DNA from 3 places in the Aurantivibrio plasticivorans genome. Region 2 is predicted to be linked to each of the others. Evidence: predicted binding sites of a transcription regulator. Region 2 holds the regulator's gene; each other region holds the start of a gene.

Region 1 (10,856 bases), 300 kb from region 2:
TTTGGTTCAGCACAGTTTAACTCACTGCGATAGCATTAGGTTTACCCGCTTGGCGCTGCACCATTGCAAGTAAAGCTGCTTCCGCTTTTGATAAACCACAGCGTTTCGCCACATCGCTTTCGGACAATCCTTGAGCGAGTAAACGTTTAGCTTGGTCAAATGGAGACACCACCGATTCAATTTTGTTAGGCTCTGCATATGCTTTACCTGGACTACTCCCAGTTGATGTGTTGCGCGTTTCGAGCTGCATATTATTGCGATTAAAAGCGCCCTTCTCTCTCGCTAAGTTACTTGGTGCAGCAACAGGCCGTTTAGACGAATTCGTGCTGGCACTTTGGTAAAACGCATCAGTCGTTTTTGCCAAGCCATCTTGTAATACTTTGAGTTTTTCTGTTGCAGTAGAACTTATCTGCGATGCATGCTGATCTGAGGTTCGCTGGGCTGTTTTGTTGCCAGACACGGTGTTCGTTGAAGAGGCAATGTCACGATCGGAACCAGTAGTACCTTGAGGACTAGGAGGTTGAGGACTAGTAGCTTTAGAACTGACAATTTGGGGATTGGCAACGCTCATCGACGCTGGTTCTGGCACCACAGGATGATTAGATCCTGAAAAAGTCTGAGTCTTCTGTGCTGCTAAATCTTTTTGAAAATCACTTAATGATGAGGGCTGGGCCAACCTCTTTTCGAGTTGAATAATGCGCTGCCCCATTCCGACAGCCGCATTACCGGCAATTTGCAAATCGTGGCTTAATTCTCGATACCGGTGGTCGATATTTGCCACCTTAAGCTTGGTGACCCAAAGCATTCTCAAGACCAACGCTAGCGCAATCCAACTAATAGCCAACGTGCCGCCGAGAAATACGTCTTGCCAAGCACCCAAATTGCTGGAGTTGATTAATCCTGCCAAGAATCCATCTAACATAATTGTCTCACTGTTGTGATGTCACTGATACTGACAGGCAGTGCCGACTATGCGTCCTTGCTCAATGAACTAATTTGACGGAATAAATACAAAACCTATGCTTTGCTTTCCGCTATCAAACGCTGTCGATATCTGCCCACTCTTCATCGGTCAACAACTTGTCCAGCTCAATGAGTATCAAGAGTTCGTCATTTTTATGGCACACACCTTGAATAAACTTCGCTGTGTCATCATTTCCGACATTGGGAGCAGTTTCGATTTCTGACTGACGGAGGTAAACCACTTCGGCCACACTATCTACCAAAATCCCTACAACATGCTTATCAGCTTCGATAATAACAATACGCGTATTGTCATTAACTTCACCAGCGAGCAAACCAAAACGGTGGCGTGTGTCGATAACAGTGACAACATTCCCACGCAAATTGATTATACCCAGCACATAGGGCGGTGCACCCGGCACCGGGGCAATTTCCGAGTAACGTAATACCTCTTGCACCTGCATTACGTTAATCCCGTAGGTCTCACCTGCAAGCCGAAAGGTGACCCACTGCAATACGGGATCTTCGGTAGCGTTACTCGAAACGGAGCTAGTAGCCATGGTTGTTTATCCTCTACATCCTGCGTCAAAAATCAAACACATCACTCCCTTAATCATAGTTAAGAGCAGCTTTTATGCCAGGTAAAAAAAAGCGTGTTCGCTAAACTTTGTGTCATCTCCGCGACATCACGAAACATCGCTATCCAAAAGGGCGCGCCCCAATGTCGGTACGTCGACCAAAACGCACATATGATTTTTTACAATACCGGCAAGCCATGGCTGCTGACTACGGTCTCGCCGCCACTTGACATCGTCAACTTGAATACGAATCGGTTGATCAACGCTATTTACCGTTAACCCCCAATGCAATCTATCAATGGTCATAATGTAATCGGGTTTTTGAGCGGTTTCTTCGTGGTAGCGCTCCGGCATCACATATTGTGCGGTATTAATGACGTTAATTTTCCCCATAGGAGTGGGCTGTATGCCGACGAACCATGGCGCCTGACCGAACAAAGGGCTCAATGCATCGGTGATCTCATATATCTGTCCCAAGGAGATTAAAGGCACCGCGAGTGTCATGCCATTCACCTTAAACAGTAAAATATCAAAAGCATCTTGCGCCCAAGATGGACGGCCGTTTTCGTGCCAATGGCTCGCTTCAAACTCAACCGCCTGAAAATTATCGTCGGTTAATGGCGAATTCAGATCTGTCTTTAGGTCTTGTTCGGAATGCTCAGGAGCTACAACATTCGGTTCTGCTTCAGCAATTGTTCGCTGTGTAACCGCGTCTCCCTCTGCGACAGGAACAACCTCTAAAATGGAGGGGCTTAGCATAACGGGAGAGCGCCGAACCGGCTCTAGTAATTCGGCACTAGCGCTAACATCGTTATTCTTCACAACAGGCTGTTCGCTTGGTGTGGTACTAGTATGTTCGCGATTTAACAAATCGTTCAAATAGGCCAACATCAGTTTTTGGGACGATTGCTGTTCATTACGTAGTGACATTTTAAGCCTTCATTAAACCCATAGTGCACTTGGCCAACATACGTGTATTAGCTTGCATAGGATTGCATTTCCGTACTTTTCCCATCGCTGCTTAAATGCTCCAGCAATTGCCTGTAGCCGTTCATGGCAAAGCACTCGTCATTTAGGTTATGCGGCAATTCACCTGTCTCCATCGCATCGCGGAATTTGGTGTCCATATTGATTTGGCCATTCCATACAAGATCGCCAAATGATTCGCGTAAGGACATTAAACTAGCGGTTGACGCATGTGTACGACGATCAAATAGCGTGGGAACGATAGTACATCGCGTGTCTTGACGTTTGACATCCGTGAATAGCGACAACGTTTTCATCATTCGTTGCGTTCCCTGTAGTGCTAAAAATTCAGTTTGGACTGGAATAACAATATCGGTTGCTGCATTGATCGCATTGATCATCAACATCCCTAACATAGGCGGCCCGTCGATCACCGCAATATCCACACTACTCGTTAAACATTGAAGATTTTCAGCGACCATTAAACCCATACCATCCGCCCCCTCCGGCTGCCGATCAATTGTTGCCAAGCTCGGGGACGACGGTAAAAAAAGCAATTTCTTTTGAGCTGTGTTAAAGCAAGCAGAACGTAACTCCCAGTGGCTAATGTCGCTGTTAAATAGCCCAAAGCTACTCTCCGTTAAGCCGTCAGTCTCTATACGGAAAAAGCTCGTCAATGAGCAGTGGGGATCTAGGTCAACCAGTAAAACGCGCTTGCCAGCGTTTGCCGCTAAACAAGCCAGACTCAAGGCGGTGGTAGTTTTTCCAACACCACCTTTTTGATTAAGAACGGACCATGTGATCATCTCAGGCCTTGAAATACTTATGAAGAAACATCAACGTGAAATTAAACCAATACCGTTGTCTTACTTAGCGATCTTGTTCCACTGTACTTTCATTAGTGACTGGCTCAGCTGGAGGATTAACTCTTTGCAACTCAGGGTCACTACTAAACAATAGACCGCCATTCTCCAACGGTATAGGTTTTATCAGAGGTGCCACATCGGCACTATCGCGATCAGTTGCATTAGTCCCTTGACTATCTATGGTGTCCGCCTGGTTTGATATCTCTGCATCAATGGTTGACAGTCCATCTGTTGATACAGTGTCTAATTGATTCACAGCACCTCCAGAAAAATCTTGCAGTTGCTGACCGGAAATCGACGGCCGCTCATTCGTTTGACGAGAGACCATCACGATAACGCGACGATTTTTGGCTCTACCCTGCTCTGATTCATTGTCGGCAATGGGTCTGTGCTCACCGTAACCAACAGCACTTAATCGATCAGGAGAGACACCATTGTTCGCCAACAGCTTAACCACAGATGCCGCCCTAGCTGACGACAGCTCCCAGTTATTCTTAAAACGACGATTACTTATAGGGACGTTATCGGTAAAACCTTCTACTTGAACGGGGTTGTTAGTGTCAGACAACAGGGTAGCTATTTCTTCAAAGATCCCCTTAGCTTGCAAACTGGGATCGGCGCTAGCAGAGGGAAATAGAATACTCGATTTTAATTCGATCTCTAGCCACATCTCGTTGCCCGTCACTGACAATAAATTATCATCGATTAAATCCAAAAACCGCTCATTAAAATTATTGGATAGCTGAACCAAATCCGCTGTTTTAGATTGCTCTGCGGACTGTGTCGGCACTTCATTGGGGTCTACATCCCCAGTATTGGTTTGATCTTCAGCTCCTTTACCATTTCGCTCTATGACAGAAGGATCGTTTGATAACGTAGGATCACCGACTTGTATCGGGTTGATAGCCGATGCCGGCACATCAAACGCTTTAATCAATTCACTGGAAAGCACTCTGTATTTGCCTTCATTCACGTGTGATATGGAGTACATCACAACGAAAAACGCAAACAACAAAGTGACGAAATCTGAATAGGAAACCAGCCACCGATCATGGTTTACATCTAAATCTACTGTCGGACGTCTTCGCATATTAGTTTCGTTTCACAAAACGTTGGTACTCCAACGGATGCATGCTCTTTTGAATGGATTCTATTGGACTTATGCTAAATCAAGGGTGAAGATAGCCGTCAAGCTTGACCTCAATTGCTTTTGGATTTTCACCTTCCGCGATAGAAATAATCCCCTCAATCATCAGCTCGCGAAATTGCGATTGCTGGTGGATACACTGCTTCAGCTTGTTAGCTATTGGGATCAACAATAGGTTAGCGAAACCAACACCGTAAATAGTAGCGACGAAAGCAATGGCTATCCCTGGTCCGAGCTCATTCGGATCTGCGAGGTTACGCATTACATGGATAAGACCTATAACCGCGCCGATAATCCCTATTGTCGGGGAATAACCTCCCATACTTTCGTAAAACTTGATGGCATCCTGGTCGCGCTGTTCACTCACAAACAAATCTGTTTCGAGCACACGCCGAATAGCATCTGGTTCACTGCCATCCACTAACAGTTGAAGGCCTTTCCGAGCGAAGCTGTCCCGTTCGGTTTCAGCCATCTGCTCCAAACCCAGCAGACCTTCTTTGCGTGCCGAGTTCGACCACTTGACGACTCGCTTAATGCCGTCAGCAAACATCTGTTTAGGGGGCACAGCCACCCAAGGAAGCATCTGTACAGCTCGCTGCAATGATTGTTGAGGGGTCTGCAGCATGGCTGCGCCCAATGTCCCACCGAATACGATAATCGCCGCCGGGCCATTGATAAGCGATTGCCATGAGCCACCCTCGAGAAAATTACCTCCCAAGAGCGCCCCAAATCCAATGAGCACACCAATTAGGCTCAAGATATCCATAGTGACAATTTTCCTTGCACGTATTTTCCTTAGTGCGGTTAATGCAAATTGCAGACCCGCATGGCCCATTTGAAATATTTCAGCGCGTAAAACACATCTCAAAATGCTCAAATGCAGTAAAAACTGGTATTTATTGGAGGATTGCTTGGGTTTGAAGCGATTTTGCTTATGCTAAGACACCGATTGCCGCTGCGAGCCTACAACTAAATAATCGTCGCCCAAGCAACAAAAGGAAGGTAGATGAGAGGAACGTCAAAAAATAGACGGGAAGAAATTAATAGAGCGTTAACGAAACGCCTGGGCGAGCTTCGGACCAATCTCCGATAGGCTGATCACAGAATCAGTTAAATTAGCCTTGGCAACAGCCATCGGCATACCGTAGATAATGCAGCTCGCTTCGTCCTGAGACCAAACGATGGCGCCTTTTCCTTTGAGCAGTCTCGCACCTTCACAACCATCGGCACCCATTCCAGTTAAGATAATCGCAAGCGTTTTTGCACCGCTGCTATTCGCCGCAGAACCGAAGGTTATATCGACGCTGGGTCGATAATTCACTCGCTCATCACCCGGCAATACCTTTACACTGCCGCGCTGTTGCGCATCGATCATTAGTTGCTTACCACCTGGAGCCAATAAAACAGCACCAGGTGATAAACGATCACCATCTTCCGCTTCCTTAACACTAACCTGACATTGCTTGTCCAAGCGTTCAGCAAACGCTTTGGTAAAATTCTCAGGCATGTGCTGAACCACGATAATCGGCACGGGGAAATTACTTGGCAGTTTCGTCAATACATCGGTTACCGCGACGGGCCCACCGGTTGATGCACCGATGACAACGATATCGACTTTATTCCTAAGATTTGACGCTACAGCCGCTCGTGGTGGTGATTTCACTTCACTAGACGAGGAATCATTTTTCGGCGCTGGTATCGATCGACTAACTCGCTGATTCTTAACAATATCAAGCAAACGCTGATGTAAACGCTTTTTTAGCGCAGCGGAGTTTCTTGAAACTTCACCAAAATCCTTAGTAATAAAATCAACAGCACCTGCTGCTAACGCATCAAGGGTGATGCGAGCGCCTTCGAAAGTCATTGAAGAAAACATCAAAATAGGTACAGGTCGCTTGGCCATGATTTCTTTGACTGCAACGACGCCGTTCAATACCGGCATTTCGTAGTCCATCGTAATTAAATCTGGCTTCAAACTATCGGCTTTATCAATTGCCTCACGCCCATTGGCGGCTATACCCACCACCTCCAATTCTGGGTGCTCATTGATAATTTCTTTTAAGCGATTTTGAAAAAAGTTCGAATCGTCAACAACAAGGACTTTATAAGGCATGTTGACTCTCCATCAAATCGAAGAACATGCCGCGTATTGTTTTTATGGTAGTTAGATCTATTTCAACCAGCACGTCGCATGCCCTACGCTTCGTCCAAGATACATTAACAATGCGATATGGTGACATTACCTTCCCAATGTGGCCGGCTTCTATAAACCAGATTGTGCGTAACGTTTTAACATACTTGGCACATCCAAAATAAGTGCAATTGTGCCATCTCCTGTGATTGTCGCTCCCGCCATACCCGGAGTGCCATGAAGCATTTTGCCAAGTGGTTTGATAACGACCTCTTCTTGGCCTATCAATTGGTCAACGACAAAACCTACTCGTTGGGTTCCAACTGAGACAATAACAACATGCGCTGATTTGGGATCCGGCTGTGTACTGTGTTTATGCACTAGCCAGCGTTTGAGATGAAAAATCGGAATCGCACGATCGCGAATTGTGACGCACTCTTGTCCATCAACAATATTTGCTTTGGTTAAATCCATATGGAATATCTCATTCACACTCACCAGCGGAAGCGCAAACGTTTGTTCAGACAGCATAATCATTAAGGTTGGCATAATTGCCAGCGTGAGTGGCACCTTGATAATGATCCGGCTTCCTTCACCTTTTTTCGAGGTGATTTCAATGGAACCATTCAACTGTGTGATCTTTGTTTTCACCACATCCATCCCGACGCCACGTCCCGAAACATCAGAAATTTCTGTTTTAGTTGAAAATCCAGGAGCGAAAATCAGGTCAAAAGCTTCCGAATCACTCAAGCGAGCAACGGTATCTTCATCATAAATACCTTTTTCAACCGCTTTCTGGCGTAACGCATCGGGGTCCATACCGGCCCCGTCATCCGTTATCGACAAGAGGATATGGTCACCCTCTTGTTCCGCTGCAAGGACAACTTTTCCTACGCGACTTTTTCCAGATTCTTCTCTTATCGCAGGTGCTTCAATACCGTGATCGACCGCATTACGCACTAAGTGAACCAACGGATCCGCAAGCGCCTCAACCAAGTTTTTATCTAAGTCAGTATCCTCGCCTTGCAGCTCAAGATTAATCTCTTTTTTCAGGTTACGAGCCAAATCTCGAACCACGCGAGGAAAACGGCCGAAGACTTTCTTGATCGGTTGCATCCGCGTTTTCATAACTGATGATTGCAAATCTGCTGTCACCACATCTAGGTTGGCTACCGCTTTCGATAATGCTTCATCGGTACTATCGACCCCTAATCGAACCAAACGGTTTCGAACCAGCACTAGCTCGCCTACCATATTCATGATGTCGTCTAAGCGCTGGGTATCGACGCGTACCGTCGTTTCAGTTGCGGCAATGTTTGCTTGGGGTGAATCTTTTGGCTTTAATGCCGCAGCGGGCTTAGCGGCTGCACTTGGAGCAGGTTTTGCGGCGCTTGCAGCACTAGGTTTAGCCTCGGGTTTCTTGGGTTCTGGCTTTTTAGCTGCGGGTGATTCGGATTTCGGGGCAGACGCCGGAGGCTCTTGCGCTTTGCCGGAAGGCGCTGATGTCGCCTTTTCAGACGAGGGCTTGCTTGCACCAGTTTCCGTCTTGCCGCTTGCACTTGGCTGTTGTCCTTTGCCGTGCAACTGGTCGAGAAGCGCTTCAAATTCGTCTTCAGTGATTAATTCATCGCTGCCACCTGAACCCGCAGTAGTCGACGGAGCCGGAGACTCAGCTTTGCTTTCAGTAGCAGGCGCAGGTGTCGACGAGGCATCAGGTTTTGGCGCATTTCCTTTACCATGAAGCTGATCTAATAAAGCTTCGAATTCGTCTTCCGTAATTTCATCGCTGCCGGTTGAACTGCCAGCGGTGGGTGCAGCCGGAGAAGCGGCTTCTTCTGCGGGGGTGCTCGAGTTTGCTGCTGTATCTTCAACACCAGGGCCTTTGCCTTTACCGTGCAATTGATCTAGCAATGCATCAAATTCGTCTTCCGTAATTTCATCGCTTGACGAACTCGTCGCCATAGACTCAGCGGGCGTCTCGACGGCGGATGTCTCTGTGGGCTTGTCTAGGTCAGTGTTTTTGGGGTCGATTGCATCGAGAAGATCTTCAAATTCTTCATCAGTGATTTCATCGTCAGCTACACCGCTAGGCTCTGATGTAGCTGACGCCGCTCCAGCGACTGGCGTAGATTCTGGTTCACTGTCACTTGTTTCTGCGGCCTCAACAGACTCGCCTATATCTTCACAATTAACCAAACGTTCTAGTGACGCAATGAGGTCCGGCGACGCTGCTTCTGGCTTTTCAAATTGCTGTATTTGTTGAAATTGGGCATTAATGGCATCCAGTGCACTAAGCACCACATCCATTAATTCTGGCGTTACGCTGCGCTTACCATTACGTAGAATATCGAAAAGGTTTTCTGTCACATGGCAGCATTCGACCATGGGATCTAGCTGCAAGAAGCCTGCTCCGCCTTTGACAGTATGAAAGCCGCGAAAAATGGCATTCAGTAAGTCTCTATCGTCAGGGCTCTGCTCTAACTCAACCAACTGTTCCGACAACTGTTCAAGAATCTCTCCGGCTTCTACTAGGAAGTCCTGAAGGATATCTTCGTCATCTCCGAAACCCATTTACCGCTCCTTAGAAACCCAAGCTGGACAATAGATCGTCCACTTCATCTTGGCCTTTAACAACATCGTCCCGCTTTTCAGCATGTATTTGCGGGCCTTCACCTTTGCTATCAATCGCTCTGACTTCATCGCCCTTAACTTCATTGGTCACCAGCCCGGTAACTTGTTCTACCTGACTGGCAACACGGACTAGTTTGACCAGCTCATTTTCGACATCATGAACCAGTGTAATGACACGTTTTAATACTTGCCCGGTAAGGTCCTGAAACCCTTGCTCTAACACTATCGACTGCATATTTTCATTCAATTGAGTAGTGCCATCACACATCTGTTGTAAGAACTCATCCATACGTTGGTACAACCCGGCAAATTCTTCTTTGCTCATTTCTCGCCGACGTAAACGCAGCCAATCATCACGCAGACTATTTGCCTCTTGCCCTAAATTCATAGCAATAGGTGCAGAAGCTTCGACCATATCCATGGTCTTGTCGGCTGCTTGCTGAGTTAGGTTAATGACGTAATTGAGACGATCAGTTGCATCGTGTATTTCGGAGCTTTCAATATTGGGAGGTTCAGAGCTTAGATCGCCGTCAACATGGAAATTGACAATGGCGTCATGTAAGCCTCGTGTAAGCTTACCGACGGAACTGAATATGTGCTTGTCCCTTGCCTCGATCATATTGCATATCAAAGTAGAGGCATCCTGGAAACTATCGTTTTCTAGCTTATCGATTAATAGCTTTGCGCAGTCCTGAAGCTCCGATATAAAGGTAGGATTGTTCTTTAATTCGTAATGATTATCCATGCCCGAAGAATTCCCAAATTAGCGACTAGCTATCAACTCGCTCAAAGATTTTGTCTATTTTTTCTTTGAGAACTTGTGCGGTGAATGGCTTGACCACATAACCATTGACGCCCGCCTGTGCAGCTTCAATAATTTGGTCGCGTTTTGCCTCTGCAGTAACCATTAAGGTCGGCAACGACGCCAGGCTTTCATCAGCTCTAATTTCTTTTAAGAGCTCTATACCTGTCATACCCGGCATATTCCAATCCGTCACGAGAAAGTCAAAATCACCTGACTTCAGCATAGGCAGTGCTGTACTGCCATCATCAGCCTCATGTGTATTGGTAAAACCTAGGTCTCTCAATAAATTTTTAATAATCCGCCGCATTGTTGAAAAGTCATCAACAATTAGGATTTTCATGCCCTTGTCCAAAGCAACCTCCATCAATTCCCCACGAAGGGGTCCCATCTAATTAATAGTCTAGTAGCTGATTTACGGGTATCCAGTTTTTAACAAGGAATTGTTCTCGGCTTGGTTATAAATATTCGTAATGATGTAAATTTGGAGATTCTTTATCCAAATTCACCAGTCGAGGTAGATTTAAATCAGTTGGCTGACTGCCAGTCTGTTAGGCGGGAACGGAGCCGTAGCGCGGCTTGGCTGTGAATTTGGCTTACCCTCGATTCACTGACCCCAATGATCTGTCCAATTTCTTTGAGGTTTAGCTCTTCATCATAGTAAAGCGCTAACACCAGGCGCTCTCTTTCGGGTAACTGACCGATCGCTTCCGCGAGCGACCGTTTAAGTGCCTCCTGCTGAATGCCTTCGTCTGGGTTTACTAACGGCTGG
Region 2 (10,856 bases):
TCATATCAAGCTCAATCCAATCAGGCCCAGTATTAATATGGGCTCCGGCTTCTTCAAGCTTTAACAAAACCGCTTCCAGAATATCTTCTCGTGTGCCCTTTAGCATAACGCGCCCGCGTGAGGCTGCGGCGGCAGTAAGAAACGTACCCGTCTCAATCCGGTCAGACATCACCGCGTATTCCGTAGCGTGAAGTCGCTCTACGCCATGAATTACCAGCGTCGCACTACCGATACCTTCGATATTGGCTCCCATGGCCACTAGGCAGTTTGCCAAATCAACGACTTCCGGCTCTCGCGCGGCATTTTCAAGTGTCGTTTTCCCTTCAGCTAACACAGCAGCCATCATTAGGTTTTCGGTGCCGCCAACCGTGACGGTATCCATAAATATATGGGCACCTTTTAAACGACCTTTACTGGTTGCTCGTATATAGCCGGAATCAACTTCGATAGTTGCGCCCATCGCTTCCAATCCGCGAAGGTGAATATCTACCGGGCGGCTACCAATCGCACAACCACCAGGGAATGACACATTGGCAGTCCCAAACCTCGACAATAGCGGTCCCAAAACCAAGATCGACGCACGCATTGTTTTTACAAGATCGTACGGTGCCGAAAAATCGGTGATCGTCGTAGGGTCAATTTCTACACGCATTTTTTCGTGAATCGTCACGCTAACACCCATGCAGCGCAGCAGCGCTAGCATCGTGGTGATGTCATTGAGATGAGGCAGGTTGCAGACGTGCATTGGACCATCGGCCAACAAGCTCGCAGCCAAAATGGGGAGGCCCGAGTTTTTAGCGCCGGAAATCCATACTTCGCCGTTTAAAGGGCCGCCGCCGGTAATAATTAACTTATCCATTGAAATCCTATTTTGCGTTTACTATGCCACTAGCCAATATCGTCCATGAAAAAAGACGCTGGGTGCAAATATCTGTGGGATCAGCTAGGTGAACTAATACTTGATGTCACGCGGAGTTATGCGTGTTCGGCTTGCCATTCGGCGGGGGTATAGGTCTTCATATGAACGGCATGGATAGTGCCATTGGAGATTAAATCACCAAACGCACCGTAGACTAACTGCTGCTTTTTGAGCGTATTTAGGCCCTCAAATGCCGTGCTGACAATCATCACGTTCACATGGGAGCCGTCTGTCTCCACCTGTGCGCGACAGCCAGGTATTTGATTTTCCAACAATTCTTGTATTTCAGAAGATTCCACAATTGGGCCTCATTAATTAAATCTATTAAGTTGTCTCTCGACTACGGTTGAAGCCAATGCTGGCAGTCGCGGTATTTTACCCTAGTGAACGCCATGCGCCTATGTGCGACTGCCATTGCAGCAGCTTATACCCGCCAATCAGCAATCACTTGATCGAGATTACCGGATTTTTGCATTGCCTGATCAAACTGATTGCGGAACGTTTTACCCAAATTAATTCCATTAAGAATCATATTGGTAATCTTCCATTCTTTATCGCGGTTTTGCTTCATAGAGAACGACAGAATATTCGTGGTATCACCACCTTGTACACGCAATACGACGCTTAAAGAGCGCTTGCCTGTCACATCACCTTCCGGGGGTAATACCTGGATGTCATGGTCAGCATATCCGGCCAACCCTTTACCATAAGTTGTCACCAAACCCTGCTGAAAGGTCTTAGCAAACGAGGCTTTTTGCGAATCCGAGGCCGATTTGACGTATTTCCCCATCACCCCTCGCGAGATGTAGCCAAAATCAACCACTGGCACTAACACAGCCTCGATCTCGGCGTAGTATTTTTCTGGGCCACCTTCTTGCTCTAACGATTCTTTCTTCTTGATCACGGCAATAAGGTCATTTTTGACATCTTCCGCTAGAACATGCGCCGTTGATGCACTCTCCGCATGGACTGTTGCTGCGCCCAATGCCAGCATAAACACGGCCATAACTGCACTGAGTAGAGACGCAACTCGGTTGACGTACATATCAGCACGTAATGATTTTTTAGCTTCAAGTAATATCATGTGTGGCTCCTTTGATTAGCTCACGAATTTCCAGTGCGAGTGCAGACCTCTATAGCTCGTCTCTCATTAGTCGCTTTAGAGGCTTCTGCTCGGGATAAGTTTTACCCACCAACGCGCATTTATCGAGATATTGCTGACTTTTTGCGGGCCGCACTATACCATTTGCGCCCCCTTTGCGGAACGAAGCCGCTTCACCATTCACAAAATCATCACGGGTTACTCTATGAGCGAACTAGTCTACGCTTGGCTAGCAGTCATTCTTGGTATCGCAGGCTTAGTTTGGAGTGCAGACCGCTTTGTTGCAGGTAGCGCCGCCATCGCCTCGAATTTCGGAATATCCAAGCTCGTGATTGGCTTGACGATCGTATCCCTTGGAACCTCTGCGCCAGAGATTTTGGTCTCTGTCAACGCATCGCTGGACGGCGAAGGAGCCCTGGCTGTCGGAAATGCTCTCGGCTCAAACATCGCCAATATCGGGCTGGTTCTATCAATTACCGCGCTAATCGCAGCCATCCCCATTCAAAAGCACATTCTTACCCAAGAGTTTCCAGCGCTGCTGCTTGTGACCTTGCTAGCCGGTGTATTTCTTTATGATCGGCAATTAGTACTATGGGAAGGCGCGGTGTTGATCGTGCTCATCATTCCTATCATCTACGCAATGATCCGTTACAAAAAGTCTCATCCAGAAGACGCAGAGGATGAAGACATCCCCAACATGAATAATGCGGCAGCCGCCATATGGTTTGTCATCGGGCTGGTGCTGCTAATCGCTAGTTCAGATGCGCTTGTTTACGGGGCAACGCGCATCGCCACCCACTTCGGGGTAAGTTCGCTGGTGATAGGCTTGACCGTCGTCGCTGTGGGTACCAGCCTGCCAGAATTAGCCGCATCAGTAGTGAGCGCGATCAAGGGCCATCATGACATCGCGCTCGGCAACATTGTCGGCTCTAATCTATTCAATATTCTGACGGTGATGTCGATCCCAGGGATTGTTGGCTTGGAAGCAATGGAAGCCTCTGTATTCACTCGCGACTACCTGATGATGCTAGGCCTAACACTTTTCCTGTTTGTAGCGGTAGTCATCGACTTCAAGCTCAAAGGCAAACGTGAGCACGGCCATCTGGGTAAATTGATTGGATCACTATTACTGTTGAGTTACATCGGATACTACGTGTTGCTTTTCAACTCTTAACAAGTCTTGGCGCTGTGCTGACTTTTACCGCCTAACGTTATAGCATGCGCCACGATCAAGGGTCGCTAGCGGGTAACCTATCGCGACCCGGAACAAAGGCCCAAGCTGCTTACCTAACAGGTATTGCAAAGCCAATCACTCAACGGAATCCGAATGGATAAACTAGATTGCATAAGCGTCGCTAAACGCACTATCGACATCGAAACCAAAGCCATTGCTGCTCTAGCCGATCGAATTGACGAGCAGTTTTATCACGCTTGCAATGCAATACTAGATTGCCAAGGCCGGGTCGTTGTTACAGGAATGGGCAAGTCTCACCACATCGGCAGCAAAATCGCCGCAACCTTAGCCAGCACTGGCACACCCGCTTTTTTTGTCCACCCAGGAGAAGCCAGCCATGGTGACCTGGGCATGATCACTAAAAACGATGTCGTGATAGCAATTTCAAATTCAGGTAGCTCTGCAGAAATAGTCACGCTACTGCCACTATTAAAACGAATGGGTGTGCCTTTAATAAGCATGTCCGGCAAAGCCGACTCCCCTCTGGGAAAGGCAGCAAACTATCATCTCGATATCAGCGTAGCATCAGAAGCTTGCCCTTTAGATTTAGCCCCGACTTCGAGCACCACTGCAACATTGGTCATGGGTGATGCATTAGCTATCGCGCTGCTCGAGGCCCGCGGGTTTACGGCCGAAGATTTTGCATTCTCGCACCCTGGCGGCGCTCTAGGCCGCAAGCTATTGGTGATGGTTGAAGACTTAATGCACAGCGGCGAACAAATTCCCCAAGTTCACCGTGGGGTTTCTGTTCCGGAGGCTTTGGTTGTCATGACCGAAAAAGGCCTAGGACTGACTACCATCGTCGATGATGAAGGCGATCTTCTTGGTATTTTCACCGATGGCGATTTACGCCGCGCTGTCGATAAAAAACAAGATATTAACAGACTGGCAATATGCGACATTATGAACAGTTCACCGAAAACCGTTGAACGCCATATGCTCGCGGCAGAAGCACTTGGCATAATGGAAGACAAAAAAATTACTGCGCTGGTGGTCGAGGAAAATCAACACCCAGTTGGCATCATTCACCTACACGATATTCTGCGCGCGGGCGTCATTTGACCTATGAATTCTTCTGCACTACCTGCTCAAACAACTGAAAAACTACGACAAATCAAATTGCTGCTTCTGGACGTCGATGGCATTCTTACCGATGGCAAACTGTATTTCGGCAACCAAGGCGAAGAGCTCAAAGCGTTTAATATTCTAGACGGCCAAGGCATTCGCCTACTACAAGACAGCGGAGTCAAAGTAGGCATAGTGACCGGTCGCAAGAGCGAATTAGTTGCGCGTCGCGCTAGGGACTTAGACATTGCTTTTGTCATCCAGGGATCCAAAAACAAGCGCGAATCGGTCACAAAAATCGCACAAGAAGCCAACATCGCTTTAGACAACATCGCCTTTATGGGTGACGACTATCCGGATTTGATTGCTATGCAAGCGGTCGGCTTGAGTTTTACGGTCACTAATGCCCATGAAGAAATTAAACAACGCGTTGATTGGCAGAGCCAATACCGAGGTGGTGACGGCGCGGTGCGAGAAGCTTGCGACATCATTATGAAAGCGCAAGGAACCTATGAAGATGCACTCAACAAGTTCCTCCAATAACTTAGCGACCACAAAATAAACAGCTTGCTATGAAAAAAAATTGGATCCCGGTTGCGCTCTTTATATCAATTGCTTTTGTCGTATTCGTCGTCGAATACACACCCAAAAAGCTGCCAACCCCACTAGCGAGTAGCGAAAAAGCGCAGCAATTCCCGACGTTTTTTATAAGTGGGATCGAAACACTGCAATTTGATGATAGCGGCAAACTCGCTCACAAATTCGAGGCCAGCGAAGCTCAACATTTCCAAGCAAACCTCAATAAACCTAGCCCGAAAGATTTCACTGCCATTCAAAATCCGCGATTTTATTTTTATAAGGCCGATGCCACTCCATGGCACTTGAGCGCTGAGCAAGGTAGGGCCACTGAAAACGGCGAAAAGCTTGAGCTAAGTACCAATGTCAACGCGTGGCAATCTCTGGAAGACGGTGAAACTCGTATTACCGCACCGAGCATATCGCTTTTTCCAAATCGCCAATTAGCCGAATCGGATAAAACTGTTATCATCCGCTACCCCAGAGCCGTTTACAGTGGCCTAGGAATGGAAGTTGATTTCAAACAACAAGTGTTCACGCTCTTATCCAAGGTTAAGGGGAAGCATGAGCCACCAACACACGGTGAACTGTTACAATCAACGCCCACCATGCCAGGCCAACCAAACGAGGCTGTGACCCCATCACAGTCACCCGAAACTGAGTAAGGATTGACCTAATGTGCCGTCTTCATCAAACATTTATGGCACTGAGCCTTTGGCTCATCGCCCAGCCAGTGCTGGCGCTACCAACAGATAAAGACCAAGAGATTGATATCGAAATGCAAGGCCGTATGCGCATTGATACTGCGAATGAGGTCGCCACTTATTCTAAGAACGTCGTCGTCACTCAGGGCTCACTGAAAATCATGTCAGACGAATTGACCGCGCACGGCAACATCAATAACCCCAACAAAATTATTGCCATTGGCGAACCTGCCACACTGCAACAGCAGCCATCAAGCGATCAAGGCGTAATAACGGTTAAGGGTAACCACATTGAGTACCGAGTGGGCAGCGAGCAAGTTTTAATTTCAGGTAACGCTGTATTTGAGCAAAGCGGTACAACCATCACCGCAGCCAAGCTGTTCTACGATGTCAGTAGCTCCCTGGTAGAAGCAGAAGCCGGCGACGACACTATCAAACTGGTTAGCCCTCCGCGCAACCGTGGCGCGAGTGACGAACAACCGCCATCTAACAATAAAGCGGAGTAGCCAATGTCCACTCTTCGTGCCGAAAACCTTGCTAAGCGCTATAAAGGGAGAGATGTGGTTTCAGATGTTTCGGTGTCTGTATCTGCTCGAGAGGTAGTCGGCTTACTCGGCCCAAACGGTGCAGGGAAAACAACCTGTTTTTATATGATCGCAGGCCTGATTAAACCTTTGCGTGGCGAGATCTTCATCGACGACCTCAATATTACTCAATTTGCTATGCATGATCGCGCTAAAGCGGGCATAGGCTATTTACCTCAAGAGGCTTCGGTTTTTCGCAAGTTATCGGTCGCTGACAATATTCTCAGTATTCTCGAGACGCGCCCCCAACTCAATCGTAAACAGCGCCTCCACAAAATGGAGGAATTGTTAGTCGAGTTCAATATCACCCACTTACGCGACAGCCTAGGCATGGCGTTATCAGGCGGCGAACGCCGTCGAGTGGAAATTGCGCGAGCGTTAGCCACTGATCCTGCCTTTATTTTGTTGGACGAACCCTTCGCGGGCGTTGACCCAATATCCGTTAACGACATCAAAGGCATCATCACTCACCTAAAAGAACGCGGTATCGGCGTGCTCATTACCGATCACAATGTAAGAGAAACGCTCGATATTTGCGAGCGCGCTTTCATTGTTAGTGAAGGTCATATCATCGAGTCGGGTAGCCCCGAACAAGTTCTGAACAACCAGAAAGTTCGCAAAGTTTATCTGGGCGAACATTTTCGTCTATAGGCCTATCGACACGCCTCAAGTCAACGTCTAATTCGCTATTAACCGCGTTTTTTACAAACCAATTTTCATTAAATAAGCGATTTTTTGACCACAGGCATAAACATTGCTTGTCAAGATTGCCGCGTCGCGGTAGCCTGTCTACACTTAGTCAGGGGTTCCAAATTGGCACATCCTTTCTAGACAATTTAGCTGATGTAAATTAAGGGAAAGCCAAGTCTCACGGTTGAGCAACAAGATCTTGTCAACGCTCGCACTATCAAACCGAAGTTGTGCTTGGCAAGTTAAAGTGCAACGCAGTCGCCGTCATCTATGAAACAATCGCTTCAACTTAAGCTGGGCCAACAGCTCACAATGACACCGCAATTGCAGCAAGCAATTAAGCTTCTGCAACTGTCCACCTTGGATTTACAGCAAGAGATCCAAGATGCGCTAGATTCCAATCCAATGTTGGAGATATCTGAAGATGATTCAGGTTCGGATGGAGGCAGCGGTGATACTGATTCAAATTCGGAGAATACCAGCGAAGCAACCAGTACATCCGATGGCGACTCCGCCAATGACCCTCAAGACCTTTATAACAACGATAATTTCGAGAATAGCGCACCCAATTCAAGTGATGACTCGCAAGATTACCCTGAGTCAGACTGGAATAATGAAATCCCCAATGAACTTCCAGTCGATACCAGTTGGGACGATATCTACCAACCGTCAACAGGCCCTGTCGCTAGTGGCCCTGAAGACGAAGACTACGATTACGACTCCCGGCGTACTGTCACAGAGTCTCTATACGATCACCTAATGTGGCAGCTTAATTTGACGCCAATGTCTGATCGAGACCGCGTCATCGCCATGTCAATTCTTGATGCTGTTGAGCCGTCTGGTTTCCTTTCTCAAACCACCAATGAGATATTTCACGGTATCGAAGATAGCCTGGAAGAACTCGAAGAAGATGAAGTCAATGCCGTTTTACATCGACTGCAACAATTTGACCCACCCGGTGTTTGTGCTCACGACCTCCAAGAGTCCCTACTCATCCAGCTGAAACAGTTCGCTGAAGATACACCTTATTTAAAAGACGCCTTCGTCGTCGTCAAAGACCACCTAGCATTGCTCGGTAGTCGAGATTACAAACAATTAATGCGTAAAACAAAGCTCAAAGAAGCGGAACTACGCGATACGATTTTATTAATTCAAAGCTTAAACCCTCGCCCAGGTGAACAAATTAACGCTGGGGAAACCGAATATGTCGTACCGGATGTATTCGTCAGTAAAGAGGACGACCGGTGGGCAGTGAAGCTAAATCCTGATATCGCACCTAAGCTGCGTATCAACCCAGCCTATTCTGCATTGATTAAGCGAGCCGACAATAGTAGTGACAACACCTTCTTGAGAGATAATTTGCAGGAAGCGCGATGGTTTCTAAAAAGTTTGCATAGCCGTAACGAAACCTTGTTAAAAGTTGCCACCTGTATCGTAGAAAAGCAACGCGGTTTCTTAGACTATGGTCCAGAGGCGATGAAGCCACTAGTTCTTCACGACGTTGCTGAGGCGGTGGGGATGCATGAATCCACTATTTCCCGTGTGACAACGCAAAAGTATATGCACACGCCACAGGGGATATTTGAGCTAAAATATTTTTTCTCTAGTCATGTCAGTACCGACAGCGGCGGAGAATGCTCATCTACCGCTATCCGCGCTATAATTAAGAAACTGGTTGTTGCGGAAAATCCGAAAAAACCACTCAGTGATAGTAAAATTGCCGAACTATTGGCCGAGCAAGGTATTCAAGTAGCAAGACGCACTATAGCCAAGTATCGGGAGTCTCTAAACATTCCCGCTTCTAACGAACGCAAACGGCTTGTGTGAAAAGTATCCAGCGATTAACTCGACACATTTGTCGCGACCTTACTTCCGCTACAGTCATAGCGCCTACTTAGGCAAAGAGGCTTATATCCAACAGGAGTCAACGCCCCAAGTATGTAATGTGACCCGCAAAACAATCAATTATTGTCATATAACGGACAGAGTTCCCCTACACAATTAGGAGCTGCACTATGCAATTAAACATCAGTGGCCATCACCTCGATCTCACCGACTCCATTAAAGATTATGTCGCCAACAAACTCGACAAACTCAACCGACACAGCGACCAGATTACGTCGGTTAACGTTATCTTGTCAGTCGACAAGCTGGAGCAAAAAGCAGAAGCCACTGTACACGTTAGCGGTAAAGATTTTTTTGCGGATTCTAGCAATGAAGATTTATACGCTGCGATCGATCTTCTGTCAGACAAGCTTGACCGACAGCTCATTAAGCACAAAGAAAAGCAACGTAGCCATCGCTAGTCGTCTCGCGAGCAGTTAACCAACCTATGGACATTAGCAAGATACTCTCCCCCTCTCGCACTTGTTGCCACATTGCTGGTGGCAGCAAGAAGCGGGTTTTGGAAGAAACAGCAAAAAAAATCGCAGAAGACTACCCGGCACTCTCGTCGGATGAATTATTCAGAGAACTAGTGAATCGAGAGAGACTAGGCTCTACTGGTATTGGGCAAGGTATTGCAATACCGCATTGTCGGGTCAAAAACTTAGCCAATGCCGTGGGCGTCTTATTCACTCTCGATACGGCGATTGAATTTGAAGCAATTGATGATTCCCCAGTAGATATCGTGTTTGCGTTGCTGGTGCCCGACGAAGCGGAGAATCAGCACCTGCAAACCCTGTCTCTACTAGCGCAAGCGTTTAGTAATCCGTCTAATCTTAATATCATCAGGCGGGCCAATAGCGATGAATCTTTATTCAAATGTGCCACCGAAGTATTTAACGATATCTAACGAAATAAATAATCGGTATCGATAACCGGGCCAGCGCCTTTTGAGCAAACTCTAAGGCTCAACCTAATGGAGCTAAAAGGTTTCAATTATGCGTTTGATTGTCATTAGCGGCCATTCCGGCTCAGGCAAGAGTACCGCGCTACACCTTCTCGAAGATGCTGGTTTCACGTGCGTGGACAACCTACCAGCTTCCTTGCTACCGCAATTAGTTGACCATATAAAGACGCTTAACCCCGATGGTGATGGTCACCAAAAATTTGCTATCAGCATTGATGCCAGAAACACCTGGCAAGACTTAAAACAGTTTCCACAAACTCTCACAGCGATCGAAGCACTAGGGGTTAAATGTGAGATAGTTTTTCTCGATGCAAAAAACAACATTCTCATTCAACGTTACAGTGAAACACGTAGAAAACACCCCCTGAGTGATGAAAATACAGACCTCAAACAAGCCATTCACGCCGAGCGCTCCTTACTCGAACCCATCGCAGATCTGTCAGATCTAGTTATCGACACAACTAGCCTAAATTTGCATGAGCTCCGTGATCTCATTAAAACCCGTGTACTTGGCGCAGATGCTTCAGAAATGTCTATTTTGTTTGAGTCTTTCGGCTTCAAACACGGAATACCGGCTGACGCTGAAATTGTCTACGACGTGCGCTGCCTACCAAACCCGTATTGGAAGCCGCACTTGCGGAACTTTAATGGCCTTGAAGAACCTATCGAAACATTTTTGTCGGGACATGACGACGTGCAAGATATGCTTGCTGATATCACCGCTTATTTAGAGCGGTGGTTACCCAAACACCAAGCAAATAATCGTAGCTACATTACGATTGCCATTGGCTGTACTGGCGGCCAACATCGCTCTGTCTACCTGTCGAACCAATTGTTTACACACTTCAGTAAAGCATACAAAAATGTATTGGTGAGACACCGTGAATTAAATATGACCGATCACAATTAAGCGATCTAAGCGACCTTGGAATTAACACTTTTATGGTTGAACAACAAATTACAATAATAAATAAACTCGGCCTACATGCTCGGGCAGCAGCAAAGCTGGCTAAAACCTGCGGTCGGTTTGGCAGTAAGATTACCATCGGCAGTCAACAAACTCGTGTAGACGGCAAAAGTGTCATGTCTCTTATGCTTCTCGCCGCAAGTAAAGGTACTGAGCTTGTGATT
Region 3 (10,856 bases), 2.0 Mb from region 2:
ACGGATCGTGCCGATCAAATTGTACTGCTCGATAATGATGGCAATGTGGTTACGCAAAGTGAACAAGTTGTTACGCGACTTAACAATATTGCGCAGCTCTATCAGCGTAGCGAGCATGGTTTTATCGATACTCTTAACGTGGCAGATCGATCGTATTTTGCCAGTGTGCGACCAGTGGCTAATGGTTTTTGGTTGGCGACGCTGACTGATAAGCAAGTCTTGTTTGATAAACGTCTACCTTATATTTTCATTTTTGTTGGTGCACTGTTTTTTACGCTGCTACTTTCTGGCGTTGTTTTTAATCACTTTGTTAATAATATTGCGATTAAACCAATTCATAACTTAATTGACGCTACGCGGCATATAGCACGTGGTGAATTCCGTCCTGAGCTAAACATTCGTACTAAAGATGAGCTTGGTGAGTTGGCTGTTGCTTTTCGACAAATGGGGCAGCAGCTGATGCATACAAGCCGTCGAATTCGACAGCTCGCCTACTATGATCCGCTAACCCAGCTGCCCAACCGCACTACATTACGCGAAACCTTAAATCGACTATTGGCGAGAGCGGAATCGGAACGAAATAAAGCGGCGGTGCTATTTATTGACTTGGACGACTTTAAAAAAGTAAATGATCGTCTTGGTCATGAGGCGGGCGATGAGTTATTGGTGCAAATATCTGACCGCTTAAAAAATCGTTTACGTCAGGCCGACATTTTATTCGAGCAAGCTGGCGTAACGTCGGTGGATCAGCTCATTAGTCGTCGAGGTGGTGATGAATTTAATGCAATATTAAGTTCTATTAAAGCGCCTCATGATGCAGCTGTTGTTGCAGAGCGTATTATTCAAGATTTGAACGAGCCCTTCTTTGTTGCAAAAAGTGAAATCCATGTTGGTGCTAGCGTTGGCATCGCTGTTTTTCCAGACGATGGTCGTGACGCAGATACACTTTTACGCAATGCAGACCTTGCTATGTATGAAGCTAAGGCGCGCGGTAAAAATAACTATCATATTTTTACCTCAGCGATTAATGATCAGGTTCACCAGCGACTTGCTCTAGAGAATGCACTGCAGATCGCCATGGTGCAGAATCAATTCTGCTTGTACTACCAGCCTAAGGTTCGCTTGGCAGATATGAAGCCTGTAGGCTTCGAGGCATTGATACGCTGGCAGCATCCGAAAAAAGGATTAATCCTTCCGGGTAAATTCATTCCGATCGCTGAAGAAAGCAACTTGATTCGCGATATAGGGAACTGGATTTTAGGCGAGTCCATGCAGCAGATTCAGTTGTGGGACAGGATGTTGCCGAAGGAAGTACGGATTGCGATTAATATCTCAGCCCGTCAGCTTACGCAGGTGGATCTGGTTGAGCAGCTTGAAATGATGATAGAGCATTTTGGTTTATCACCCAGCCGCTTAGAAATAGAGCTGACGGAAACCAGTGTGTTGCAAGACGAGCAGCTGGCCGTGCAGCACCTCAGTGCGCTCCGCAACTTGGGTGTCGAAATCAGTTTGGATGACTTTGGTACGGGTTATTCATCGTTGAGTTTCTTGAGAAAACTGCCGATTGATACCGTGAAAATTGATAAGAGCTTTACTGCCAATGTGACCCAAAATGGTGAAGCCCGCGCAATTGTCATGTCGTTATTGAGCCTGTGTCGAGAATTGAATGTCACCACCATTGCGGAGGGGATTGAGACCACCAGCCAGCTGCAATTTTTGATGGAGCATGGCTGCGATCAAGGGCAAGGTTTCCTCTTTTCCGAGCCGCTTCCCAGCGAAGAAGTAGAGCAATTTCTAGAAGAACCGGCTTCTCTCATCTGATGTGAGCGCCAACCAGCGAGTCAATTCAAAAGGTTCTAGCTCCCGTCGAAAACTCACTACGTGATGATGCACAAAATTTCGTCGCTGCCACTGGTGGTGCTTAGCCCACCTAGGTATAATCGCGCCCGTTTTTAACCAGCCGGACCTGCCGCGTAGTCACCCCCGCCTGCAGTACTCTAAGCTCCTGAATTTGAGGCCTTTTTTGTGATTGAGAAACTCCGCAATATTGCGATTATTGCTCACGTAGACCATGGGAAAACCACCCTGGTCGATAAACTTCTGAGCCAATCTGGCACCCTGGATCGAAAAGACGAAGGTGCTGAGCGCATCATGGACTCCAATGATCAGGAGAAAGAGCGTGGTATTACCATTCTCGCAAAGAATACTGCGATCAAATGGAACGACTACCGCATTAATATCGTCGATACTCCTGGGCACGCCGACTTCGGTGGTGAAGTAGAGCGTGTCCTATCGATGGTGGATTCTGTACTACTGCTAGTCGATGCCGTCGATGGCCCCATGCCGCAAACACGTTTTGTAACGTCTAAGGCGTTCGAACGAGGTTTAAAGCCAATCGTTGTCATTAACAAAATCGACCGTCCTGGGGCTCGCCCTCACTGGGTGATGGATCAGGTATTCGATCTATTTGATAACCTTGGAGCGACCGAAGAGCAGTTAGATTTCCCTGTTATTTATGCATCGGCTATCAATGGCATTGCAGGTCTAGAGCCTGACGAAATGGCCGATGACATGACGCCTCTCTACGAAATGATCGTTGAGAATGTCCCTGCTCCAGATGTTGACCCTGACGGTAAATTCCAAATGCAGGTCTCTGCGTTAAGTTACGATAGCTATGTTGGCGTTATCGGTGTTGGCCGCATTACTCGCGGCTCGTTAAAGCCGGGTCAGCAGGTGATTGTCAAAGAAGCGAATGGTAAAGAGCGCAAAGGCAAGGTGCTGAATGTGAAGGGCTACCTCGGCCTAGATCAGGTTGAAACGCAGCTGGCCACCGCTGGTGACATTGTTTGCGTCAATGGCATCGATGGCCTCAGTATTTCCGATACGCTTTGCGACCCTGAATGTGTCGAAGCGCTACCGCCTCTGACAGTCGACGAGCCTACCGTGAGTATGACATTCATGGTGAACGACTCACCGTTTGCGGGTAAAGAAGGTAAGTTTGTTACCAGCCGTAATATCAAAGATCGTCTCGACCAAGAACTTATTCACAATGTGGCGTTACGAGTAAAGCAAGGCGATAGCGCAGACAAGTTTATTGTTTCTGGTCGTGGTGAGTTGCACCTATCAGTATTGATCGAAACCATGCGCCGCGAAGGATTTGAATTAGGTGTATCGCGCCCGGAAGTTGTTCAGAAAGAGATTGATGGCGAAATTCAAGAGCCCTTCGAGCAAGTGGTCATTGATGTTGAAGAGCAACATCAAGGTGCCATCATGGAAGAGTTGGGATTGCGCAAGGCCGAACTTACTAATATGGAACCAGATGGCAAAGGGCGTGTGCGTTTAGAGTTTATTATGCCATCTCGAGGGTTGATCGGCTTCCGTGGTTTGTTTCTCACGTTGACCTCTGGCTCCGGCATCATGACCAGCATTTTTGACCATTATGGCCCGGTAAAGGATGGCGAAGTTGCGAAGCGCCAAAATGGCGTGTTGGTGAGTATGCTAAAGGGTAAAACAGCGGCTTATGCTTTGTTCAATTTACAAAGTCGTGGGCGTTTATTCTTAGGCCATGCAGTCGACGTCTATGAAGGTCAAGTGATTGGTATCCATTCGCGCAACAACGATCTCGCGGTTAACCCGATTAAAGGCAAGCAGCTAACCAACGTGCGTGCGTCAGGCACGGATGAGGCGTTAACCTTAACGCCCCCTATCAAGCACACACTGGAACAAGCCTTAGAGTTTATTGAAGATGATGAACTTGTCGAAGTGACACCCGAAAGCATTCGTATTCGTAAAAAATTATTAACCGAGAACGAGCGTAAGCGCGCTAAAAACGCCGGTTAAAAAATGCGGCGGCATAGCGCATTCGCGATATGCCGCTTTCTCTTTCCTCAAGCACTCCCCTAATCGTTCTTGCATCGACACCGAATTCTCGGCGGAACCGTTCTGGATACTCGTAAACTTGCAAAGTTTTCAAAAAGGATACAAGTAACATAAAAATTGTTGTCGCGAGACCAAGACAACATGATTTTTGGGGCGTCGGTAATACATAGTGTGCAGCCTGTCGATTCGACAACAGGCGTTAAATAAAAGGATAGTTATGTTTAGCTATTTGCACCCATTTCACGCAGGTAATCATGCGGATGTTCTCAAGCATTGGTTGCTAATCGAATGCGTTCGCTACCTACAGTTGAAAAGCAAACCTTTTGTTTATATTGATACGCACTCAGGCAATGGGATGTATCGTATCGATAGTGTGGAAGCGTTGAAAACTAACGAAATCTTTGACGGTGTATTGAAAATAAATTGGGAAAATTATCCAGAGCTCGATCTGTATCGAGAGCTTGTTAGTGGCGAGTTAAAAAATGGAAACTACCCCGGCTCTCCCTCAATCGTTAAGCAATTGCTGCGGGCAGACGACACGGCGTGGTTTTTTGAAATGCATCCGCAGGTTGTCAAAGATCTGCGGGTGCACTGTGAAAAGAAAGGGCAGTGTTATGTGCGACAGGAGGATGGCTTTAAAGGGTTGTTGAGCCTTTTCCCTGTGCCTAATGGGCGCGCGCTAGTGCTTATTGACCCATCATACGAAGTTAAAAGTGATTATCATACCGTCGTTGATATATTGCAGAAGGCGTATAAAAAAATGCCGCAAGCTACTCTGGCGTTGTGGTACCCGATGGTGAGTCGCGGCACGATTGATGCCTTGGAAGCTAAAATAAAAAAAACGACGCTTAAAAATACTCAGCTGTACGAGATGGGTGTCGCTGAAGATGCCGCGCTGGGTATGACTGCGTCGGGAATGATTATTGTGAATCCACCTTGGACCCTGTCCGCGCTGTATCGCCGCGTTGCAGGCCGCCTGTCTAGCGCGCTATCAAAGGACGGCAGTGAGCGATGGCGGTGTGAGCACTTAGTAGCAGAGTAATTGATCCTATTTCAAAGGCCGTTGGTGCTGCCTGAATTTCCGCTAGTGATCGCGCCGGTGTATGGTTAAGCATTGATGGAAGTGCGCCATCATCGGAGGATCTATGCATATCATCATCGGAATCATAACGGCGGCGGCGGGCTTGATCTGGGCACTTTATAACCTGCAAAACTCTGGTGTCGACCTCAATTCGTTTAACCCGTTTTATTGGGCAAGGCGTCGCAGTTGGGCTAAAAAGGTGGGGGCTAAACCATTGCACTGCATCGAAAGTTCAATGGAAGCTGCTGCTGTATTGGTGGTTGCCGTGGCAGAGCTGCCTGGTTTGATGACCCAAGAGCTCAAAGACAAAGTCATCGATGTATTTTGTCGTGAGTTTAATCTCTCAGCTAAAGATGCCGCTAGCCTTTATGCCTCTTCTTCCTATTTGTTGAAAGAAGCGGGGGAAATATCGCAAGAAGTGCAAGGCATTCTCTCGCCCAGCCTAAAGACGTTCGAAGAAAAGCACGTGGAATCATTGCTAGGCATGCTAAATGAAATTGCGTCGTTTGGAGGCGAGCCTAGCGATACTCAAAAAGCGGTTATGGAGGCTACGGAGAAGGTGTTTAAGTCATCTCCCAATTCGACGCGAAACTGGTAGCAGTAAGCGACGTAACATAGCGCTTAGCTCAAATCAGATATAAAAAACCGGGGGTGAATTTGATTCTCCCCCGGTTTTTTGTTGGCGGTTAGCTTTATGCTAGTGGCCTTATATTACGCCAAAGCTAGCTTGGTTACTTTGATGTTAACAGCAGCTACCTTGTAAGGATCAGCGTTAGACGCGGGACGACGGTCTTCTAGGCGACCTTTCCAGCCATCTTCTACAGTACCGATTGGAATACGGATAGAAGCACCACGGTCAGATACACCATAGCTGTACTGATCGATAGATTGAGTTTCATGCTTACCTGTTAAGCGCTGCTCGTTATGAGCGCCGTATACAGAGATACATTCTTCAACATGCTTGCCGAATTCTTCACAGATCTTGGTGAATACACTCTCGTCGCCAGCTTCACGCATTGCGCCATTAGAGAAGTTAGAATGCATGCCTGAACCGTTCCAGTCGGTATCACCAAGAGGCTTAGGATGCCAGTCGATGGCGAGATCATAACGCTCTGCGGTGCGCTCTAATAGGTAACGAGCCAACCAGATTTCGTCACCGGCTCTCTTCGCGCTCTTAGCAAAAATTTGGAATTCCCACTGGCCAGCAGCTACTTCGGCGTTGATACCTTCAACATTGAGGCCCGCTTCAAGACATAGGTCCAAATGCTCTTCGATTAAGTCACGGCAATAGGCGTTGCGTGCACCAACTGAGCAGTAGTATGGGCCTTGTGGAGGTGGGTAACCGCCAGCTGGGAAACCAGGAGGAAGGTTAGTGTTTGGATCCCACAAGAAGTATTCTTGCTCAAAGCCGAACCAAAAATCATCGTCATCGTCTTCGATAGTCGCACGACCGTTAGATACGTGAGGAGTACCATCAGCATTCAATACTTCGGTCATTACGAGGTAAGAGTTGATACGACCTGGATCAGGAATAATGGCGACTGGCTTCAACAGACAATCCGACGCGTTGCCTTCAGCCTGTTCGGTAGAACTACCGTCGAATGACCACATTGGGCAGTCTTCAAGTTTGCCGCTGAAGTCTTTGCGGACCATAGTTTTACTGCGTAGGCTTTGGGTTGGTTGGTAGCCGTCAAGCCAGATATATTCCAACTTACTCTTCATAATTTTCATTCTCCGTAAAGGTCGTTATTCAGGGCGAGCCCCTGATTTTTGAAGTCAGATAAAATGACACATTATTTATCGCAATTGGCATTACATTATTCATGCCAGGTCGAGTATTGTGGCGAAGCCCTTGCTGAATGGGCTGGTGCGGACAAAGGGTTAGAAAATGCACCAATTTAAAGCACCTATTTGGTGCGGTGCATCACTTGTCGCTCCATTTTGGTGCTATCGCTTGTCTCGTAGGCCTTTAGAGCGAGATCTATGCTTTTGGCTTGTATTCGCCTTCTAGCCTGTCCTTGGCGTAGTAGCGCAATAAATCATCGGTTTTTAATCGCGTGGGTACACCCGTTTTTTCATTTTTGGCTATTGTTCAAACTGCACCAGATTAGCACTATTCTGCTAATTAGTCGGCATCGACAACAATGGCGGTTATGTTGTCACGGCCCCCTTTATTGAGTGCGCCATCAATGAGTGCACGCACAGCGTTGTCGGCGGTATCTTGGGCAAGTAATTGTTCTATGTCGTCAACGGTAAGGTCTTTGTAGAGGCCATCGCTACAAATCAAAAATCGATCTCCTGGTTCAACACAGTCAAAATCAAGCTCCAGGTGGAGAGTTTGATGGACGCCAACAGCGCGGGTTAATACGTGGGCGGATGGATGATGCTCAGCTTGGGCAGGCCGCAGCTGACCACGCGCGATCATGGTCTGGGCGACGCTATGATCTGTTGTTAATTGAGTCAGCGTGTTGTTTCTTAGTCGATATATTCGGCTGTCCCCAGCCCACAAAAAGAAGACATGAGATCCATAGTTGAACAGAACGGCAACGGTTGAACCAACCTGTTCACCGGGAAATGACGTCCGGCAAAGATTGTGTGCATCCCTCAGCTTCATTTCAAGGTCTCTGACGCTCTCGGCCAGGGAGCTTGCCTTCATAAAATGCACAAGCGATTCAGCGACTACTCCGCTGGCATAGTCACCGCGATTTAGACCACCCATGCCGTCGGCAACGGCCCATAAACCATGTTCCGATGAGTGATAAAAGGCATCCTCGTTGGCTTTGCGCACCAGTCCTGCATGACTTTTAGCTGCGCTATGCCAGGATATCGAGGCTGCCGACGTGCATGTCGTTTCAAGTTCTTTCAGCTGCTTAAAATCAATGTAGGGCATGGCCGTGGTTCTATATTTTGAGTAAGCCTGGTATCGAGGTCGCGAGAGTCTATTGCACAAATCCCCAGTTTTCTCTGAGGGTGCGCAGCACAGCATCGGCGGAGTGCGGCCTGTTATTGGGGTCTTTTTCCAAACAGCTCATGGTTAAATCGGCGAGAATACTCGGTATTCGGGCTTTAGATGCTTTGCGCGGGTCGACAGGTGTCTCGGTTTTAATTTGTTCCAGCAGCGTTGTCACATTGTCGCCCTGAAAAGGTGTTAGTCCAGTGAGTACTTCGTAGAGTACCGAGCCTAAGCTATACAGGTCAGACTGTACGTCGATGGATGGGTCTCGGTGTATCTGCTCTGGTGACATATACATGACCGTGCCCTGAAGTTTTGCTTCGCCGGTCATGCCAGGTTCGGCGGCAATTTGTTCTAGCTCCGAATTATCGTCGACCTTTTTCTCGTCCTTTGACCATACCTTTGCAAGCCCCCAGTCCAGCAGAAGTACCTCGCCGTATGGGCCTACTAGAATATTTTCAGGCTTAATGTCCCGGTGCAGTACGCCTCGTGAATGAGCATAACCGAGCACTTGTGCGACGGGCATAATAAGATCCATGAGCTGAGTTAGATCATAACGCTCACGAAAATTTAGCACCTCACGAAGTGTATAACCGTGTACCAATTTCATGGTGAAATAATAATTGCCGCGATTGTCGCGACCGATTTCATAGGTTGGAATAGTATTGGGGTGCTGCAAAATTGCAGAAATACGAGCCTCTCGTAATAAGCGTTTTGTCTCAATCGGGTCGTTAATGAACTCAGGGCGTAGCGATTTATAGCAGATAGTCCGTCCTAGGTGCAGATCGCGGCAGGATTGAATAATGGATTTTCCGCCCTTGGCGATGGTGCTAAAAAATGCGTAGCGTGTTTTGGGGTTGAGAGTCTCCGGCAAAGGCTTGTCGGTGTCTTCTGAAAAAAGACGCGCGCTATCAACCTTTTGCTGAGGAAATTCGAGCATTGTTAGCTCCTGGGGGCTTCAACGTTATTAGGGGCTCCACTCTAACCTTAGTCGCAATTGAATTACAACTATGCGCGGTTGGTTGTCGCTTATTTGCGCTTGCGTATTCTCTCTTGTGTTCATCTTATGTTTTAATCATAAAAGGAAACGTCCTGTAGAACCCAATAACAAAGCGTTTACTCTATTTTTGCAAAGGACTGGCTATGCATGGACACATCAATAGACTTCATCGAAGACCCTGCTGTTATTCGGTTGCTCAAAGAACAACTGGCAGATATGCAAATCACATCTCCCCCTGAAAGTAGACATGCACTTACCTTTGAGAAGTTAAAGTACCGTGACGTGACATGTTGGGTGGCAAGAGATAAGTTGAATGTATTGGGGTGTGCGGCGCTGAAAGAGCTGAATTCACAAAACGGTGACATTAAATCGATGCGCACTGCGCGAGAGTCGAGAGACCGAGGCGTTGCTTGGGCGTTGTTATCAATCATTATGGTTGGCAACTGGAAGCATGCCATTTTGACCAAGCCGGGCGGTTGTGCGAGCGTGAGGGGTTTGTGTATTGCAAGCCTTTTTGCTGCATACAGTGAGGACTCGAATGGTTGTTATATGACGAAAAGGTTTTGCGCTGATTAACGCTCAATCTATCAGTACATCTTTATCAATACAGAGGTTTGCATGAGTGCGGAAAAAATTGAAAGACGAGCATTTCTCGGTGCGCTAATTGGCATTACGCTACTATTTGGCGCGCTCATGCTGCCATTTTTTGCACCGATTTTATGGGCTTGCATTATCGCCATATTATTTCACCCAATGCAGTGTTGGTTGGTCGGCAAGTGGGGGAAGAGGCCAAATGTTACTGCCTTGGTAACGTTGATGGTGTGTATTGTTTTAGTGATTATACCAGTGTTGTTTCTGGGGTTTACCTTTATACAGCAAGGCGTCGACCTCTACCAAAAGTTAAAAGAGGGGGATGTAAATCCAGCTGAGTATGTCGATCAGGTGCGTGCGGCTTTTCCCGCAATTGAATCACTTCTGCAGCGATTTGATATTGATATTAATGCGTTAAGGCAGGGTGCTTCCAAAGCAGCGTTAGCAGCGGGCCAATTTCTCGCGGGCAATGCGCTTGCTGTCGGTCAGGGTACATTTCAATTTTTTCTGTCATTTTGCATTATGCTTTACGTTGCGTTCTTTTTGTTGCGAGATGGGAATGAGCTCATTGAAATGCTGATTCATTATCTGCCAATTGGTGATGAGCGTGAGCGTCTTCTGTTCCAAAAATTCAGTGAAGTATCAAAAGCAACGGTAAAAGGCAACTTGGTTATTGCTATTGTTCAGGGTGCATTGGGTGGCATTATATTTTGGGTGTTGGATTTGCCTCCAGCTTTGTTGTGGGGTGTGGTGATGGCAGTGTTATCGTTAATTCCAGCCGTCGGTGCGGGTCTCGTGTGGTTGCCAGCCGCAATCTACCTTTACGCAGTGGGTGAAGTGATGTCGGGCACGGTGCTAGTACTTTTCGGTATTTTTGTTATTGGTTTAGTTGATAATGTGCTGCGCCCCATATTAGTCGGCAAAGATACCAAGCTGCCAGATTGGATGGTGTTGCTGTCGACGTTAAGTGGTTTAACGCTGTTTGGTATGAATGGTTTTGTCGTGGGTCCAATCATCGCCATGCTATTTATTGCGTTTTGGCAAATTTTTGGCCGTGAGTTTGGTGTTCATGCTGATGGGCCAATCGAGGATGCGTTGGCAGACGAGCGAGAATCAGAATGAACATTCGATCTTTTGATGAGCACGATCGCGAAGCGGTGATCGATCTTTGGCAGGTGTGCGGTTTAGTTGTTCCGCAAAACAACCCACATAAAGATATTGATCGAAAGTTGCAGGATAGTGGTAAGTTGTTTTTGGTGGGCGATATTGACGGAAGAATCGTGGCGAGTGCAATGGCTGGCTACGATGGGCATCGAGGTTGGATTAATTACTTGGCCGTATTGCCCTCAATG

What was found. The regulator sigma-54, encoded in region 2, starts transcription at its own class of promoters, with help from an activator protein. The targets are predictions, from matches to a motif close to TGGCACANNNNTTGCNNT.
Region 1: the regulator sigma-54 is predicted to act here: its motif matches at 1,586-1,603, upstream of ACZ5NB_RS11115 (chemotaxis protein CheW).
Region 3: the regulator sigma-54 is predicted to act here: its motif matches at 6,760-6,777, upstream of ACZ5NB_RS01905 (glutamine synthetase beta-grasp domain-containing protein).

What each region holds. Positions count from the first base shown of each region.
Region 1 is NZ_AP036020.1:2,463,617-2,474,472, forward strand. Features, by position in the region: gene ACZ5NB_RS11105 (hypothetical protein) at 1-13, opposite strand, end outside; gene ACZ5NB_RS11110 (DUF2802 domain-containing protein) at 17-922, opposite strand; gene ACZ5NB_RS11115 (chemotaxis protein CheW) at 1,038-1,523, opposite strand; gene ACZ5NB_RS11120 (chemotaxis protein CheW) at 1,650-2,471, opposite strand; gene ACZ5NB_RS11125 (ParA family protein) at 2,519-3,313, opposite strand; gene motD (flagellar motor protein MotD) at 3,378-4,463, opposite strand; gene ACZ5NB_RS11135 (flagellar motor protein) at 4,543-5,286, opposite strand; gene ACZ5NB_RS11140 (protein-glutamate methylesterase/protein-glutamine glutaminase) at 5,572-6,633, opposite strand; gene ACZ5NB_RS11145 (chemotaxis protein CheA) at 6,784-9,222, opposite strand; gene ACZ5NB_RS11150 (protein phosphatase CheZ) at 9,233-10,027, opposite strand; gene cheY (chemotaxis response regulator CheY) at 10,053-10,439, opposite strand; gene ACZ5NB_RS11160 (RNA polymerase sigma factor FliA) at 10,613-10,856, opposite strand, start outside.
Region 2 is NZ_AP036020.1:2,758,905-2,769,760, forward strand. Features, by position in the region: gene murA (UDP-N-acetylglucosamine 1-carboxyvinyltransferase) at 1-859, opposite strand, end outside; gene ACZ5NB_RS12390 (BolA family protein) at 976-1,218, opposite strand; gene ACZ5NB_RS12395 (MlaC/ttg2D family ABC transporter substrate-binding protein) at 1,344-2,003, opposite strand; gene ACZ5NB_RS12400 (calcium/sodium antiporter) at 2,227-3,195, shown strand; gene ACZ5NB_RS12405 (KpsF/GutQ family sugar-phosphate isomerase) at 3,349-4,317, shown strand; gene ACZ5NB_RS12410 (KdsC family phosphatase) at 4,321-4,863, shown strand; gene lptC (LPS export ABC transporter periplasmic protein LptC) at 4,893-5,561, shown strand; gene lptA (lipopolysaccharide transport periplasmic protein LptA) at 5,573-6,106, shown strand; gene lptB (LPS export ABC transporter ATP-binding protein) at 6,110-6,835, shown strand; gene ACZ5NB_RS12430 (RNA polymerase factor sigma-54) at 7,145-8,701, shown strand; gene hpf (ribosome hibernation-promoting factor, HPF/YfiA family) at 8,890-9,180, shown strand; gene ACZ5NB_RS12440 (PTS sugar transporter subunit IIA) at 9,207-9,668, shown strand; gene rapZ (RNase adapter RapZ) at 9,757-10,635, shown strand; gene ACZ5NB_RS12450 (HPr family phosphocarrier protein) at 10,668-10,856, shown strand, end outside.
Region 3 is NZ_AP036020.1:416,031-426,886, forward strand. Features, by position in the region: gene ACZ5NB_RS01885 (bifunctional diguanylate cyclase/phosphodiesterase) at 1-1,821, shown strand, start outside; gene typA (translational GTPase TypA) at 2,026-3,840, shown strand; gene ACZ5NB_RS01895 (23S rRNA (adenine(2030)-N(6))-methyltransferase RlmJ) at 4,097-4,921, shown strand; gene ACZ5NB_RS01900 (hypothetical protein) at 5,025-5,558, shown strand; gene ACZ5NB_RS01905 (glutamine synthetase beta-grasp domain-containing protein) at 5,672-6,682, opposite strand; gene ACZ5NB_RS01910 (PP2C family protein-serine/threonine phosphatase) at 7,086-7,850, opposite strand; gene ACZ5NB_RS01915 (serine/threonine protein kinase) at 7,900-8,853, opposite strand; gene ACZ5NB_RS01920 (GNAT family N-acetyltransferase) at 9,061-9,489, shown strand; gene ACZ5NB_RS01925 (AI-2E family transporter) at 9,532-10,626, shown strand; gene ACZ5NB_RS01930 (GNAT family acetyltransferase) at 10,623-10,856, shown strand, end outside.